Regions from separate parts of the Klebsiella terrigena genome, predicted to be linked through region 2. Evidence: predicted binding sites of a transcription regulator. Region 2 holds the regulator's gene; each other region holds the start of a gene.
What was found. The regulator Fur, encoded in region 2, represses iron uptake genes when iron is present. The targets are predictions, from matches to a motif close to ATAATAATGAGAACNACTATCAA.
Positions count from the first base shown of each region.

Region 1 (3,969 bases), 530 kb from region 2:
TTAGAGCGCCACTCCAGCGTATCGGCAATCAGAGGAATGGTCAGGTTGCCTTCCAGCCCTTCAACGATAGCTTTACCGCCATTCTCCCACTGCAGCACGTTATAGGCGCCGTTGCTGTAAATGGCCGAAGTGCCGGAGACGATTTTATTTTTGTAGTCATTGCGGAAGTAGGTAATACCCGCGGCATAGCCCGCATGACTGAATTCCAGACCCACCTCTTTGTTCACGCTAATTTCAGGGTCGAGATTGTCGTTACCCAGTAAATAGCATTGACTGAGGCCAATCGGGCAGCCGTTACCGCGCGTAGAAAGCAGGTAGCCCGGCGTTGACTGATAAAGATTAGGCGCTTTGAACGCGCGGGCGATACCGGCTTTCATGGTGAAATATTCCCCCAGCCCCTGCGAAATATTCAGGCCTGGGCTCCAGTTAGCGCCGAAATTATCGTGATAGTCAAAGCGCAGCCCCGGAATCACCTCGGTGCTGTCGGTCGCGGCAATATTATCCTCGAAATAGAGTGAGCTAATCGTGGCCGAGTTTTCACTGCTGCGCTGGGACGGATCGCCTGAGCTACCCGGTAAATAGAGGTTAGTACTCGACGACTGCATGGAGGCGGGATCGTTGAGCTCATCGCGGTTCCACTCCGCGCCGAGGGTCACCGTTTGATCGACCAGCAGCTGCAGCGGGAAGCTGACCTCCCCGCCCGCCCGATAGCTTTCCAGCCGGCTGGTTGAGTAGACATCGCTGTTGATCATCCCTTCCGTACTGCCGCCGGTGCCCTCTTTTAAACGGGTGTTATTGGTCTTTTCATAGTTAAAGTTAAGCCTGGACGTCCCCCAATCCCAAATACCGTTGTGAGTGATGCCATAGTTTTGCCGGTATAAGCGGTTGGTTTCATCGCCATAGAGCGACTCTACTAAGCCACCAGCGCTGCTATTACTGTTGCTGTTTTGCGTATCACCCGCGTAGATATTGCCCTGACGGCTATAGCCATAGGAGAAATCAACGATCTGGGCCGGGGTGATTTTCCAGGAGAGCACGCCGCTGATATCTTTATTACGCACGCCTTCGCGACCCGCTGCATAGGAACCGTTTTGTGCGGTATTGATGTCATAGGCATCGGCATCGGTGCGGTTGATATTGCCATACAGACGCATCGTTAGCGCGTCACCCGCCAGCGGGCCGCTGAGGTTGAAGTTAGCGCGTCGGGTGTCACCTTCTTTGCTGCTTTCCGGCTGATTGGTGAAGAGGGAGAGCGAGCCATGCCAGTCATTGGTGGGGCGTTTAGTAATAATATTGACCACGCCGCCCGCAGCGCCAGAACCATAGCGGGCCGCTGCCGGGCCGCGAATCACCTCAATACGTTCCACCATTTCTGCCGGCACCCAGTTGGTATCGCCGCGAGAGTCGCGTTCGCCGCGCCAGCTGTAGCGCACGGAGTTACGAGAGCTCACCGGCACGCCGTCAATCAGCACCAGGGTGTTTTCCGGGCCCATGCCGCGGATGTCGATTTGCCGATTGTTACCGCGGCTGCCGCTGGCGCCATTGCCGGTCAGGTTCACACCCGGCATTTTGCGGATGATGTCGGCAAGATCGTTAACAGGAGGGCTTTTTTGAATATCTTCTTCGGTGATAATTGACACACCGGGCTGCTGTTTGAGCACCTGTTCGGCGGTGACGAGCATCGTTTCGTCGTCAGCCAATTTCTCCGTGGCTTCTTGTGCAAAAACGGGTGAGCTGAGCAAGCCGGCCAAAAACAGCGCAATTGGGCGCTTTTTATCTAAAGTTACATTCACTTAAATAATCCCCAGAAGAGTTAATATTTGTAAGTAAATGCTTATGATAATGAGAGTGATTCTCATTGTACACACGCCGAAATAGATCCTCCTTTTTTTCTACATTATTTGATGGCTTTGCGGTTTATATGTAAATAAACGTAAGGCCATCGATAGAGGAACAAAGAAATAGATATTGGAAAATACTCAACCACCAAACACTCATTAATATTCTTATAAATCATAGTAATGAAAACAGTAATAACGCACCGCAATTATCTGGCTTTTGGTTCCTCTCCGCCGTTATGCCAAAAAGAGCTGCAGTTAATGAGCGAAAATTGAGGAGAAACCGTGCAGAAGATCATACAAAGCTTTACATTGAGCGCCATTATTTCGCCAATACTTGCCCCTCCTCAACGCTCGACGTAGGCCGCCCGATTGCGCCGTAATACCCAGCATATGAATGAGTTAAATCTTATGCTGTGGCCCTGCCCTGACCAATGTGCTCCAGTCACAATCAGACGTTGACGCCGAGGGCCGCCCGCTCGAATAACCGTTCACGATTCTGGATATAACGATCAGTATTAATTTTGAATTAAGTACTAACTGAAGAGGAATTCCGGGTCGGGTTACAGAGAGGATCGTGCGAAATTATGAGTGCCTGGTTTCAAGCGCCAAAATGGCTACCCGATTGCTGATTTCAACATATTGCATGGAGTGGCTTCGATGGCGCCGGAGGGTGATTTAAGGTGCAACAGTCACCCATACGCTGACCGCTTCAGTTTATCGACCAGGCTGCCTGATTAATCTACAACGCAGGTGAGTGTCAGGTAATTGATTTATTTAATATAAGAGTCTAAAACTTTCAGCACTACGTCTAAATCACCCTCACGTTTTGCTTCACTCTCTTCATGAACAATGTGTTCGCTCAGATGGCCTTTAATAACCTCACGCATCAAGCCATTGACTGCTCCACGAATGGCGGCAATTTGCTGTAGTACGGCAGCGCATTCATGAGGTTCATCGAGCATTTTTTTTAGCGCAATGACCTGTCCCTGGATTTTACTGGCCCGGGCCTTAAGTTTCTGTTTATCACGAATAGTGTGTGACATGCTGCCCTCTTAAAAGCTGTAAATTATTAGAGATTATATCATTGTCGTTCTACTGGGGGGTAGTATTTGGTACTGGGGGGGAGTAGAATTCCCGTCACGTATTCTACTATGTCGATCATCCTCATGTTTGAATTCACAACGCTTTTGCAGCAGGGCAATGCATGGATCTTCATCCCCAGCGCGATCCTTCTCGGTGCCATGCACGGCCTGGAACCCGGTCACTCAAAAACGATGATGGCGGCTTTTATCATCGCTATCCGCGGAACGGTGAAGCAGGCCGTTATGCTGGGCCTCGCCGCCACGCTTTCGCATACGGTAATAGTCTGGATGATTGCGGCAGGCGGCATGTATATAAGCCGCAAATTCACCGCTGAATCGGCTGAACCCTGGTTTCAGCTCATTTCTGCCGTCATCATTCTGGGCACTGCGGCCTGGATGTTCTGGCGCACCTGGCACGGAGAGCGCCTGTGGCAACGGGAGCAGGAAGAAGAGCATGCGCACGGCCATCATCATCATGCCGAAACGCGGATTATTGATACCGGCCACGGTCGAGTTGAACTCTCTATTTTTGCAGAAGGACAGTTAGCGCGCTGGCGTTTGCGCACCCTGAGCGGACGCAGCTGGCAAACGCGGGATGTGTCACTGGAGACAAACCGGGGGCAAGGCACTTCCTCGCAGGTTTTCGATTTTGTCGACATGGACGGTTTCATGGAGTCCACAAAGACTATCCCTGAACCGCACAGCTTTGATGTTCGTCTGACGCTGGGCCATCGCGGCCATGTTCATGACTACGACCTGACATTCCATGAGCACCATCACGATCGTTCGGTGCTGGCAGGAGTGGATGCATCATCACAGGAGTACCAGGATGCGCATGAAAAAGCGCACGCCAACGACATTGCAAAACGTTTTGCCAACCGGAATGTGACCACGGGTCAGATAATCCTCTTTGGTCTGACGGGCGGACTGATCCCGTGCCCGGCGGCCATCACCGTGCTTCTGCTTTGCATCCAGGTGAAAGAATTTTCGCTCGGTGCGGCGCTGGTTTTATGCTTCAGCGTCGGTCTGGCGATCACCCTGGTCAC
Region 1 is NZ_CP050508.1:3,512,289-3,516,257, forward strand. Features, by position in the region: gene HCK03_RS16530 (TonB-dependent siderophore receptor) at 1-1,793, opposite strand, end outside; gene rcnR (Ni(II)/Co(II)-binding transcriptional repressor RcnR) at 2,612-2,884, opposite strand; gene HCK03_RS16540 (nickel/cobalt efflux protein RcnA) at 3,008-3,969, shown strand, end outside.
Region 1: HCK03_RS16530 (TonB-dependent siderophore receptor) is a predicted target of Fur. The motif match lies at 1,837-1,859, and genes of this name have one in related genera.

Region 2 (3,969 bases):
AGGTGATCCCCGGCCTCAGGGCATATCCGTAGTAAGGCGGAGTATCAATAGGCCGCGCCCAGTGAGTTTTTGGCGGCGTCAGGCCTGACGTCGCGCAGTTATCGAGGGTGGTATGATCGAATTGCCCTGGCCGGCAGGCTTGATTGTATTGATTCACCGTGCGGGTAAAGCGCGCGGCATCCAGACCTAGCTGGCGGGCCAGCTCTTCCAGGGTATTAGCCTGCGCCCCTGGGAAAACCGGTGGCATAAAGTGGCCGATGGCTTTACTGTCGATAATGGAAAAACCAATTTGCCCCGGCTGGTGGGCGACAAGACGTCCCCAGATGGCGTAACGCTTCGGCCAGAAATCTTCGCCTTCATCATAAAACCGATCCGCATCACGGTTAACCACCACGCCTAGCGAGACGCAGTCCACGCGGGTACAGATGCCACCGTCATACAGCGGCGCTCTGGCATCAATCGCCACGCAGTGCGACTGAGAAGGATCGCCGATAATATCCGCACCGGCGTCAATCATAAATTTGAGCAGCACCCCCTGATTAAAGCGGGTGCCGCGAATGAGGAAGTTATCGGCAGGCCACTCGCCGCGGTCGTTTTCACCCCAGGCCTCACGGAGCCATTGGCGGTTGGATTCGAAACCTCCGGCAGCAAGCACGCAGGTTTTGGCAGCAATGCGCTCCTCTCCCGCCAGGGCTGCGACAAACCTGCCGTTACGAAGCTCAAGCGCCTGCACCGGCGTATCGTAACGGATTTGCACGCCCAGCCTTTCCGCGCTGCGGTAGTAGGCATTCATCAGGGCCTTGCCTCCACCCATAAAAAAGGCATTGGTGCGCGCCACGTGCAGCGCTCCGGAGAGGGGAGGCTGAAAGTTAACGCCGTGCTGGCGCATCCAGTCACGGCAGCGTGAAGAGGTACGGATTACCAGACGCGCCAGCGCTTCATTGGTATTCCCTTCGGTGACTCGCCAGAGATCTTGCCAGAACTCCTCTTCGGTATAGCTATCCACTAGCACATCCTGCGGCGCATCGTGCATGCAGCGCAGATTGCGGGTATGTTGGGAATTTCCCCCGCGCCATTCGCGAGGGGCTGCCTCCAGCAACAGCACCGACGCGCCTGCTTCGCGGGCGGTTAAAGCGGAACATAACGCAGCATTGCCTCCGCCAATCACCAGTACATCAACCATCGTAGACTCCATTACTCTTTAACTAATTGTTAAATTTGTAATTGGAATGTATACGCTGGGGCTGTGCGGGCGCTATGCTGCGTAGCTAAAGAGGGCTTTAGTTAGCGTAAAGGGTGGCTCCCGGCCAGCTGCCTGCATCCACCAGTTGGCGCATGACTTTGCTAAGCACCACGCGGGCGGCAAGACCTGCCGGGGTGAGCTCATCGTCAGACAGGCTAACCAAAAAGTTGGGGCGACTGAGTATCGGGTTGTGGACGCCGATCACTCTCAGCGCTTCTTTATCAAGATGGGAAATGGCGGCCCCGGGCTGCAGGGTGGCCCCAAGACCGCTGCGCACGGCGCGCATCAGTAGAGTCAGGCCATCAATTTCAGCGGCAATATCCAGCTTGATGGCGTGTTCCTGGCCGATCGCCTCCAGCCTGCCACGCAGGCCGTGGCCCTGGCTGGGCATAATCAAGGGAATGTTTGCCAGCTGAGAGGGGGAGATGGCGTCGTCGGCGATATCGGCCAGTACGGCGTAGGTGCCAATCAAAAATAGCCGTTCTTCGAGGATCGGTCTGGCGCTCCAGCGCAGGATTTTCTCCTTCTGGAAAACGACGGCTAAATCAATCTGGCGGGTGTTGATCATCCGCTCCAGGTTGCCGGAGAGACTTTCCACGACGTGCAGACGAACATCGGCATAGCTTTCCCGCATCGCGTTAATAAAGGGCATCCCCAGTATCGACGCGGTGCTGGGTGCCATGCCGACGCTGACGTGCCCGGACAGGCGAGCTTCGCGGGCAGCCAGGATCGCATCATCGGCATGGCGTAGCGCCAGCTGCGCCTGAAAGTAAAAGGCCAGGCCGGCGCTGGTGGGCGTGACGCCGCGCGAGGTACGCTGGAGCAGGCGAATCGAGAGTTCACTTTCCAGGCGCGTCATTTGCTGACTGAGCGCTGAGACGCCAATATTGAGATCCAGCGCGGCGCTGCCCATGCTGCCGGTTTCCACAATACGAACGAAGTAACGTAGCTGACGAAGTTCCATGTCGATTCTCGGGGTCAGGCGGGAAGGGATTTTACATTAAAGCAACATCGCGGAGGAGGGAATATGGCGCGGCGAATTCAGCGTATAAAAAAAGCCAACCGTCCGGTTGGCTTTCCTGCTGGCATCATATTACTTGGGGTCGTGCGCGTGTTCATTTTCGCGGCAGTCGCCTTCAGCACAGTGACCGTACAGGTACAGGCTGTGGTTGGTCAGGCGGATACCGTGACGGTGGGCAATTTCACGCTGACGCGCTTCGATAGAGTCATCGCTGAATTCGATCACTTTGCCACAATCGAGGCAAATCAGGTGATCGTGATGATGCTGCTGTGTCAGTTCGAAAACGGATTTACCGCCTTCAAAATTATGGCGGGTAACAATGCCGGCATCATCAAACTGGTTCAGTACGCGATAAACGGTAGCCAGACCGATCTCTTCCCCCATGTCGATCAGGCGTTTGTATAAATCTTCCGCGCTGACGTGATGGTTATCCGGCCCCTGCAGCACTTCCAGAATTTTTAATCGTGGAAGTGTGACTTTCAGGCCAGCCTTCTTCAATGCGGTATTGTTGTCAGTCATGCGGAATCTGTCCTGTTGCTAAACGATCTACTTCCATTAGCGGAAGTAATACAGAGAATCACCCGATGTAACGCGTCTCATTATAGAACTGCCATGATGAAATGAAAACCGCAAGCATCGAGCCTTGTATGCTGTCAAAAACGAGGCACACGCTACAAACTGTGTCACGTCTCCTCGTTAAATCAGAGGACATTGTACAGATATGTGATTAAAAGTTAAAAACTTGTAGCTATTAGTTTTATTGCTTTTACCTATTAATACGACGATACCCGAAGGTATCGCCGTTTAACCATCAGGCGTTTTTGATTTCTTCGAGATGCAGTTCTTCAGAAATCTGCTTAACCCATTTCTCAACGCGCTCGTTGGTCAGCTCAGGCTGACGGTCTTCATCGATAGCGAGACCGACGAAATGGTCGTCATCGGCGAGACCTTTAGAGGCTTCGAAATGGTAGCCCGCCGTTGGCCAGTGGCCGACGATGGTTGCACCGCGCGGTTCGATGATGTCGCGGATGGTTCCCAGCGCATCACAGAAGTATTCAGCATAGTCTTCCTGGTCACCGCAGCCAAACAGGGCGACCAGCTTACCGTTGAAGTCGACCTCTTCCAGCGTCGGGAAGAAATCATCCCAGTCACACTGCGCTTCACCGTAGTACCAGGTTGGGATGCCCAGCAGCAGAATGTCATGACCCTGCAGGTCTTCTTTGCTGCTTTTGGCAATGTCGTGAACATCAGCAACGTCTTTACCGAGCTGCTTTTGGATCATTTTTGCAATATTTTCGGTGTTGCCGGTGTCGCTGCCAAAAAAGATGCCGATGATTGCCATGAGTAAAATAACCTCTTGAAACTTAATGATGTGGTAGTGGCGTAATGCCCGCAGATAACGGCAATCATAGCAGAACAGGGAAGGGCGCGGAAACAGCAATCACACCCGACTGCACACTCTGCTACATGAAAGTGTTGTTTTTGAGGTTTCTCAGACTTTACCCTGGCTATGCAGGGCTGCCAGCTGGTTCATCAACATCTCTTCAATCAGATCGCTACGGTTCATATTGCGGGCATCAGCTAGCTCATTGAGCGCATCAACCGCTTCAGCGTTGAGCTTGAGCTCCACGCGCTTTAAACCGCGAACTTTGTCGCGTTTAAGCTGGTTGCGTTTATTGATGCGCAGCTGCTCGTCGCGCGAAAG
Region 2 is NZ_CP050508.1:4,045,371-4,049,339, reverse strand. Features, by position in the region: gene tcuA (FAD-dependent tricarballylate dehydrogenase TcuA) at 1-1,183, opposite strand, end outside; gene tcuR (tricarballylate utilization LysR family transcriptional regulator TcuR) at 1,281-2,207, opposite strand; gene fur (ferric iron uptake transcriptional regulator) at 2,337-2,783, opposite strand; gene fldA (flavodoxin FldA) at 3,076-3,606, opposite strand; gene ybfE (LexA regulated protein) at 3,757-3,969, opposite strand, start outside.

Region 3 (3,969 bases), 2.3 Mb from region 2:
AGCGTCATATCCACCAGCGACAGCAGGGTCAGGATCAGGTCCGACTCCCCTACGCTAAAGATATGCGGCAGGATGTGGAGGATCTCCTGAAAAAATTTGATCGACAGCGCCACCAGTCCCAGAGAGAGACCAAAATAAACCGGTGCCAGCAGCCAGCGTGAGGCGTACATGGCATTTTCCAGAAAGCGTTCCATAAGACCCTGTAAGTTAAAAAAAACGATCGGCATTATATCGCAACCCGCCAGCGTGATTGCAACATCCGCTCAGCGCTGCGGATCGACAGAGATAAAAAAGGCCGGCACAAGGCCAGCCTCCTGGGGAGATGTTGGTGAGGGCTACTGCGCTTTAACGGTCTCTTCGCCCACCAGACCAATCTTCAGATAGCCCGCCTGGTGCAGGGTATCCATGACTTTCATCATCGTCTCGTAGTCCACGGTTTTATCGGCGCGGAAGAAGACGGTGGTGTCTTTCTTACCTTCAGTCAGGGTATTCAGCGCGTTAATCATGCTCTCTTCGGTCACCGGATCGTTGCCGAGGAACATCGTTTTATCCGCCTTCACCGACAGATAGATCGGCTTTTCCGGACGCGGCTGCGGCTGGCTGGAGGAGGCGGGCAGGTTGACCTTCACATCAACCGTCGCCAGCGGAGCGGCCACCATAAAGATAATCAGCAGCACGAGCATGACGTCGATAAACGGCGTCACGTTAATATCGTGCATTTCGCCGTTATCATCGAGGTTTTCGTTAAAATGCATCGCCATAAAGCATCAACCTACTCGTAATTTCTGCGCGGTACGTACCGGCGAAGAGCCGCTGGCACTCAGGTCCAGATCGCGGCTTTGCAGCAGCAATACCTGGGCGGCGACGTCGCCGAGAGTGGCTTTGTAGCTGCCGATCATACGGGCGAAGATGTTATAGATAACTACCGCCGGGATAGCGGCAAACAGGCCGATAGCCGTTGCCAGCAGCGCTTCCGCGATGCCCGGTGCGACAACCGCGAGGTTGGTGGTCTGAGTCTGGGCGATGCCGATAAAGCTGTTCATGATGCCCCAGACGGTACCAAACAGGCCGACGAACGGGGAGATGGCGCCGATGGTCGCCAGGTAGCCGTTTCCGCGGCCCATATAGCGACCTACAAACGCCACGCGGCGCTCAAGGCGGAAACCGGTACGCTCTTTAATGCCTTCGTTATCTTCGACGCCAGCCGACAGCTCGAGCTCGTTCTGCGCTTCGTTGATAAGCTGCGTGCTCAGGCTTTTAGGATCGAAAGCGTTGGCGATGTCGCTGGCCTGGTCGAGGGAGCGCGCTTCGCCGAGAAGCTGCTGTTCGCGCTTGAGGCGGCGCTTGCTGGAGAGGATTTCAGCACCCTTGCCGAAGAAGATAGCCCATGTGACTATCGACGCCAGAATCAGGCCAATCATCACGACCTTAACGACAATATCGGCATGATGATACATACCCCAAACGGAAAGATCCGCCTGCATCAAATTATTACCCACTCTGAGTCTCCAGGACGTAAATCACAAAATCTGAGCATAATAATATCAAAACGGCATCGAATTGATAGTGGTTCTCATTAGTATTTACACTGTGCAGCAAATCACGTTTATTTTCCTTGCGCTTACGCAGTAAAAAAGCGGCAGCCGGGGGATTTGGTAAAATTTTTGCCTGTATCCGTCGTTAGCCGGTACAGCTCCGGGTATTCATGCTAGTTTAGACGTCCAGACGTATAAAAACAGGCAAAAAACATGGCTGACAAACATCTTGATACCGCTCTGGTCCACGCCGGACGCAGTAAAAAATATACCCTCGGATCGGTAAACAGCGTGATTCAGCGCGCTTCGTCGCTGGTGTTCGACACCGTCGAAGATAAGAAACATGCCACCCGCAACCGGGCGAAGGGCGAGCTGTTTTACGGCCGCCGCGGCACGCTGACCCACTTCTCGCTGCAGGAAGCCATGTGCGAGCTGGAAGGCGGCGCCGGCTGCGCCCTGTTCCCCTGCGGTGCGGCGGCGGTGGCCAATACGATTCTGGCGTTTGTTGAGCAGGGCGACCACGTTCTGATGACCAACACCGCCTATGAGCCGAGCCAGGACTTCAGTACCAAGGTGCTTGCCAGGCTCGGCGTGAGCACCGGCTGGTTCGATCCGCTGATTGGCGCCGATATCGCCCGTCTGGTCCAGCCGAATACCCGCGTGGTGTTTCTCGAGTCTCCGGGTTCAATCACTATGGAGGTCCACGACGTTCCGGCGATCGTCGCGGCCGTGCGCAGCGTTGCCCCGGAGGCAATCATCATGATCGACAACACCTGGGCGGCCGGCGTGCTGTTCAGGGCGCTGGATTTTGGCGTCGATATCTCGATTCAGGCCGGGACCAAATACCTGATTGGCCACTCCGATGCGATGGTCGGCACCGCGGTTGCCAACGCGCGCTGCTGGGACCAGCTGCGTGAGAACGCCTATCTGATGGGGCAGATGCTCGACGCGGATACCGCCTATATGACCAGCCGCGGCCTGCGCACCCTCGGCGTGCGCCTGCGTCAGCACCACGAGAGCAGCCTGCGCATCGCCGAATGGCTGGCGCAGCATCCGCAGGTGGCGCGGGTCAACCATCCCGCGCTGCCGGGCAGCAAAGGGCATGAGTTCTGGAAGCGCGACTTTACCGGCAGCAGCGGCCTGTTCTCGTTTATTCTCAATAAGCGGCTGAACGACGCCGAGCTGTCCACTTATCTGGACAACTTCAGCCTGTTCAGCATGGCCTACTCCTGGGGCGGTTTCGAATCACTGATCCTGGCTAACCAGCCGGAGCACATCGCTGCCATCCGCCCCGAGGCGGAAGTCGATTTCAGCGGCACGCTGATTCGCGTCCATATCGGTTTAGAAAATGTTGACGATCTGCTGGCGGATTTAGCGGCGGGCTTCGCGCGTATCGTGTAAAGTGACGGCCAGTGGCAATAATTGCGGACGTTCTGTTAGAGGCGGCCGCTTTTGTTGCGCCCGGGATCAAGGTGTTCGGGGCTCTTCAGGAGTACACTAGTCAAAAATACGGTACCACTTAGGAAAGTCCATGGTTGTTATCCAAGAGATTGTCGCCGCGCTCTGGCAACATGATTTTGCCGCATTGGCGAACCCTCACGTTGTGGGCGTTGTATATCTGGTCATGTTCGCGACCCTGTTTCTCGAGAACGGTCTGCTGCCGGCCTCGTTTTTACCCGGGGACAGCCTGCTGCTGCTCGCCGGCGCGCTGATTGCGAAAGGCGTCATGGACTTTGTGCCCACCCTCGCCATTCTGACCGCGGCGGCCAGCCTCGGCTGCTGGCTGAGCTATATTCAGGGGCGCTGGCTCGGCAACACCGAGACCGTTAAGGGCTGGCTTGCCCATCTGCCGCAGAAATATCATCAGCGCGCGACCTGCATGTTCGATAAGCACGGGCTGCTGGCCCTGCTGGCCGGGCGCTTCCTGGCCTTCGTTCGCACCCTGCTGCCAACAATGGCCGGTATTTCCGGGCTCTCCAACCGCCGCTTCCAGTTCTTCAACTGGCTCAGCGCGCTGCTGTGGGTCGGCGTGGTCACCGGGCTCGGATATGCGCTCAGCATGATCCCTTTCGTCAAGCGCCACGAAGATCAGGTGATGACCTGCCTGATGATCCTGCCTATCGCTCTGCTGGTTGCCGGGCTGCTGGGTACGCTGGTGGTGGTCATTAAGAAAAAGTTCTGCAGCGCCTGATTGACCTTCCCGGGAGGGCGCCAGCGCGCCTTCCCGAAGCGGGCATTTCCCGTTAGATCCCCTGAATCGTTCTGATCCGCGCCGCGTCTTCGCCCGGCGTCATGCCAAAATAGCGCTTAAACTCCCGGCTGAACTGCGACGCGCTTTCGTAGCCCACGCGCATCGCCGCCGCGCTGGCCTTCATCCCGTCGTGGATCATCAGCATCCGCGCCTTATGCAGACGATAGCTTTTCAGATACTGCA
Region 3 is NZ_CP050508.1:736,355-740,323, reverse strand. Features, by position in the region: gene HCK03_RS03590 (TIGR00645 family protein) at 1-194, opposite strand, end outside; gene exbD (TonB system transport protein ExbD) at 336-761, opposite strand; gene exbB (tol-pal system-associated acyl-CoA thioesterase) at 768-1,499, opposite strand; gene metC (cystathionine beta-lyase) at 1,749-2,936, shown strand; gene yghB (DedA family general envelope maintenance protein YghB) at 3,067-3,726, shown strand; gene HCK03_RS03565 (AraC family transcriptional regulator) at 3,779-3,969, opposite strand, start outside.
Region 3: exbB (tol-pal system-associated acyl-CoA thioesterase) is a predicted target of Fur. The motif match lies at 1,561-1,583, and genes of this name have one in related genera.

Region 4 (3,969 bases), 1.7 Mb from region 2:
GCAGGCGCTGCTGGAGATTATTGGATGATTTGGAAACGTCAGACCACGCTGGAACAGCTCAACGGTATGGGCGAGGGCAATATGGTGGGTCTGCTGGATATCCGCTTTGATGTGTTTACCGATGACACCATTGAGGCCACGATGCCGGTAGACAGCCGAACCCATCAGCCGTTCGGCCTGCTGCACGGCGGCGCGTCGGTGGTGCTGGCAGAAACGCTGGGTTCGGTTGCCGGCTATTTATGCAGCGAGGGCGAGCAAAAGGTGGTGGGGCTTGAGGTTAACGCTAACCATATCCGTTCGGTCCGCGGTGGTCGGGTGCGTGGCGTCTGCAAAGCGCTGCACGTCGGGTCTCGCCATCAGGTGTGGCAGATTGAAATATCCGACGAGCAGGGGCGTCTGTGCTGCTCGTCGCGGCTGACGACGGCGGTGGTTTAAGAGCGCGCTCGCCGCCTGAGGTGATATATGGGGGAAAGTATTCCCCCATATTCTTTATAGCGATTCATCCTTAATTGTTTCGCTCGGTCCATTCTTCTGCACCGAGGCAATTCCTTTTTTGGCCGCATCCTTCGAGGAATACATTTCACTGGTGGCGATAGTTTCGTGGTTATCGGCCTTCAGTAAGAAATACCAGGGTTGGGACACGCTCTTCTCTGACTTCTTAATGACGTAATACCCCATCTTTTACCTCTTTTGACGTTAACAGCTCCCCATGATATGTAGACTATGGCGGCTTGCGCGGCAAGTAATCGTCTAATAAATATATAATTCATGCTTCACATGCTCCGTATATGCTACTATTTAATCACTATGCACTTGCAGAGCAACAAAGAGGACGGAGTTAACCATGGGTATCATTTCCTGGATCATTTTTGGTCTTATTGCCGGTATTTTAGCGAAGTGGATCATGCCGGGCAAAGACGGTGGCGGCTTTTTCGTCACTATCATTCTAGGGGTCATCGGTGCGGTAGTGGGCGGCTGGATCAGCACCTTCTTTGGCTTTGGCAAGGTTGACGGGTTCAATTTCGGTAGCTTTGTCGTTGCGGTAATTGGCGCGCTGGTGGTGCTGTTTATCTACAGAAAAATTAAGAGCTAATAGCCCTTCAGTATCAATCTGAATCATAAGATATAAAAGCTGCCGCTATTATTGGCAGCTTTTTTTTCGTTTGCATAATAGCCCTGCCGATGCCTCGGGTGACTAAAAAACCACATAAACCCGGTGGGGAAATCCATTTCGACCGCTAATTTATCGCGCCTGCCGGCGCCGCTCGCAGGGACTGACAGCGTATTTTATCGTTAATTAACCCGACAAAATCACAAGGGTCCGGTCGCTGCCATATCGGGTACGGCGACGACTTCGACATGGACCTCATAATGCCGGGCTTTGCTGGTAGGGATTAATGCGGTGAGTTTATTAATGGTGTCAGTCGGATTATCGCTGGCAACGGTCGCGGAGAAGAGCGTGGGCTTTCTCGGAGGCAGTGGCGGCATGGGCATGTGGCCAAACTCATGGTTCATCTCAAACGGCGGCTGTCCGGCGTTATCTCGCGCAGGCGGCGTTTCGCTTTTATCCGCGGCGAAGGCGCTGGCGGCGGCAATAGAAACGGTTGCTAACAGGGCAATGATTGTTCTTTTCATCTTCGTTACCTCTTAAGTGTGTGGCTAAAATCTTAGAGGCAAGGTTTCGGGCCGACAATCCCACCGGGGGCGAATCCTCCAAATCTCCTTATTTATTAACGACTGTGGAGGGTCTGCAGAAGGGCGCGCGGGGAGGTAAAACCGAGGGCCGGTTTCATCAGGACACGGCTATGGCCGGGCGATAAACGGCGAGAATCGGAACAGCGGCGGCAAAGAGCTGTGGCGCAACAGGCTTTCAGTCCAGCAGTACGCTCATCACCAGAAGAACGACCATGCACATCGACATAATACTGATATCTATCATCCGTTACGACAAAAGCTCCAGGTTATCAGCGGCTCCGACATCATGCCGAAAACTGTAGAAAATATAGACGGGGATTGTACACCAGCTTGATCATGGTGATTAAAACTTAATCCCCGCGGGACGGGCGACTTTATAACCAAAATGTCTACGTATAGCCACACAACACCCCTTGTTTTCAGATAATACTTATAGATTGGAGGTGATGCTCGTGGGGTCAGTCAACGTTAAGCGATTGTATAAGGTTTTAGCGGCATCGCTGAAAAGCCGCGCGCCTTCAGCGCCGGGCCGGAATAGGCCGGAAAGGAGTGATGGCGCAACGGTGTAACTATATAACCCGCTGAATATCCGATAAGTCGCTGAAAGGCGGATTTTTTCATCTCCTATCTCAAAAATCGGTATTTTCGATGCATCTTTTCCATTGCCGCATTTTCTGCCAACCCATATCAGATAACTTATTATTTTTCAGTCTATTAAATAGAAAAAATGAGACCTGATAAGCAGTAAAGCAGGGTCTATGCTTATAAAAAGGGCCATAAAAGAGTCTCAGGGGCGAATACCCCTTCTCCAGATGGGTTGAAGTGATAATCGTTATCACTAACATGGTGAGATGCCCTGATGGCGCCAACCAATGAGGTAGACCGATGGAATCACAAGCAGGAACCTTTAACCCCGACGATTTTAGCTGGCGTGGCCTGATCATGACGCCCGCTGCCGCCGCCCATATCCGTGAGCTGGTGAGCAAGCAGCCGCCGATGCAGGGGCTGCGTCTTGGCGTGAAAACCAGCGGCTGTGCCGGCTTTGCCTACGTCATGGAGCTTATCGCAGAGCCCGCGAAAGACGATCTGCTGTTTGAGTTCGAAGGCGCGAAGCTGTGGGCGCCGCTGCAGGCCATGCCGTTTATTGATGGTACGGAGCTGGATTACGTTCGGGAAGGATTAAATGAAATCTTTAAGTTTCATAACCCGAAAGCGCAGCACGAGTGCGGCTGCGGTGAAAGCTTTGGGGTTCAGGCGGAGTAATTATGTCTCGTAATACTGAAACAACTGACGATGTCAAAACCTGGACCGGCGGGCCGCTGAATTATAAAGAAGGCTTTTTTACCCGGTTACAGACCGATGAGCTGGCCAAGGGCATCAACGAAGAGGTGGTGCGGGCGATCTCCGCCCGTCGCAACGAGCCGGAGTGGATGCTGGAGTTCAGGCTGAGCGCCTTCAGAGCGTGGCTGGATATGGAAGAGCCGCACTGGCTCAAGGCGCACTACGATAAGCTGGACTATCAGGACTACAGCTACTATTCCGCGCCCTCCTGCGGCAACTGCGACGACACCTGCGCCTCCGAGCCGGGTGCGGTGCAGCAAACCGGCCCCGCCGACTATCTGACCAGCGAAGTCGAAGAGGCCTTCAATCTGCTGGGCGTGCCGGTACGCGAAGGACGCGAAGTGGCGGTAGACGCCATCTTTGACTCGGTCTCGGTCGCCACCACCTACCGGGAAAAGCTGGCGGAGCAGGGCATTATCTTCTGCTCCTTCGGCGAAGCGATTCACGATCATCCGGAGCTGGTGAAAAAATATCTCGGCACCGTGGTGCCCGGCAATGACAACTTCTTCGCCGCGCTGAACGCCGCGGTCGCCTCCGACGGCACCTTTATCTACGTGCCGAAAGGCGTGCGCTGCCCGATGGAGCTATCGACCTATTTTCGCATCAATGCGGAAAAAACCGGCCAGTTTGAACGCACGATCCTCGTCGCTGACGAGGGCAGCTACGTCAGCTATATCGAAGGCTGCTCGGCACCGGTTCGCGACAGCTACCAGCTGCACGCGGCGGTGGTTGAGGTCATCATCCACAAAGATGCCGAAGTAAAATACTCCACGGTGCAGAACTGGTTCCCCGGGGATAACAACACCGGCGGGATCCTCAACTTCGTCACCAAGCGAGCGCTCTGTGAAGGCGACAACAGCAAAATGTCGTGGACCCAGTCGGAGACCGGCTCGGCGATAACGTGGAAGTATCCGAGCTGTATTCTGCGCGGCG
Region 4 is NZ_CP050508.1:2,305,703-2,309,671, forward strand. Features, by position in the region: gene ydiJ (D-2-hydroxyglutarate dehydrogenase YdiJ) at 1-28, shown strand, start outside; gene menI (1,4-dihydroxy-2-naphthoyl-CoA hydrolase) at 25-435, shown strand; gene HCK03_RS10835 (YegP family protein) at 490-678, opposite strand; gene HCK03_RS10840 (GlsB/YeaQ/YmgE family stress response membrane protein) at 845-1,093, shown strand; gene HCK03_RS10845 (hypothetical protein) at 1,312-1,635, opposite strand; gene sufA (Fe-S cluster assembly scaffold SufA) at 2,581-2,958, shown strand; gene sufB (Fe-S cluster assembly protein SufB) at 2,961-3,969, shown strand, end outside.
Region 4: sufA (Fe-S cluster assembly scaffold SufA) is a predicted target of Fur. The motif match lies at 2,518-2,540, and genes of this name have one in related genera.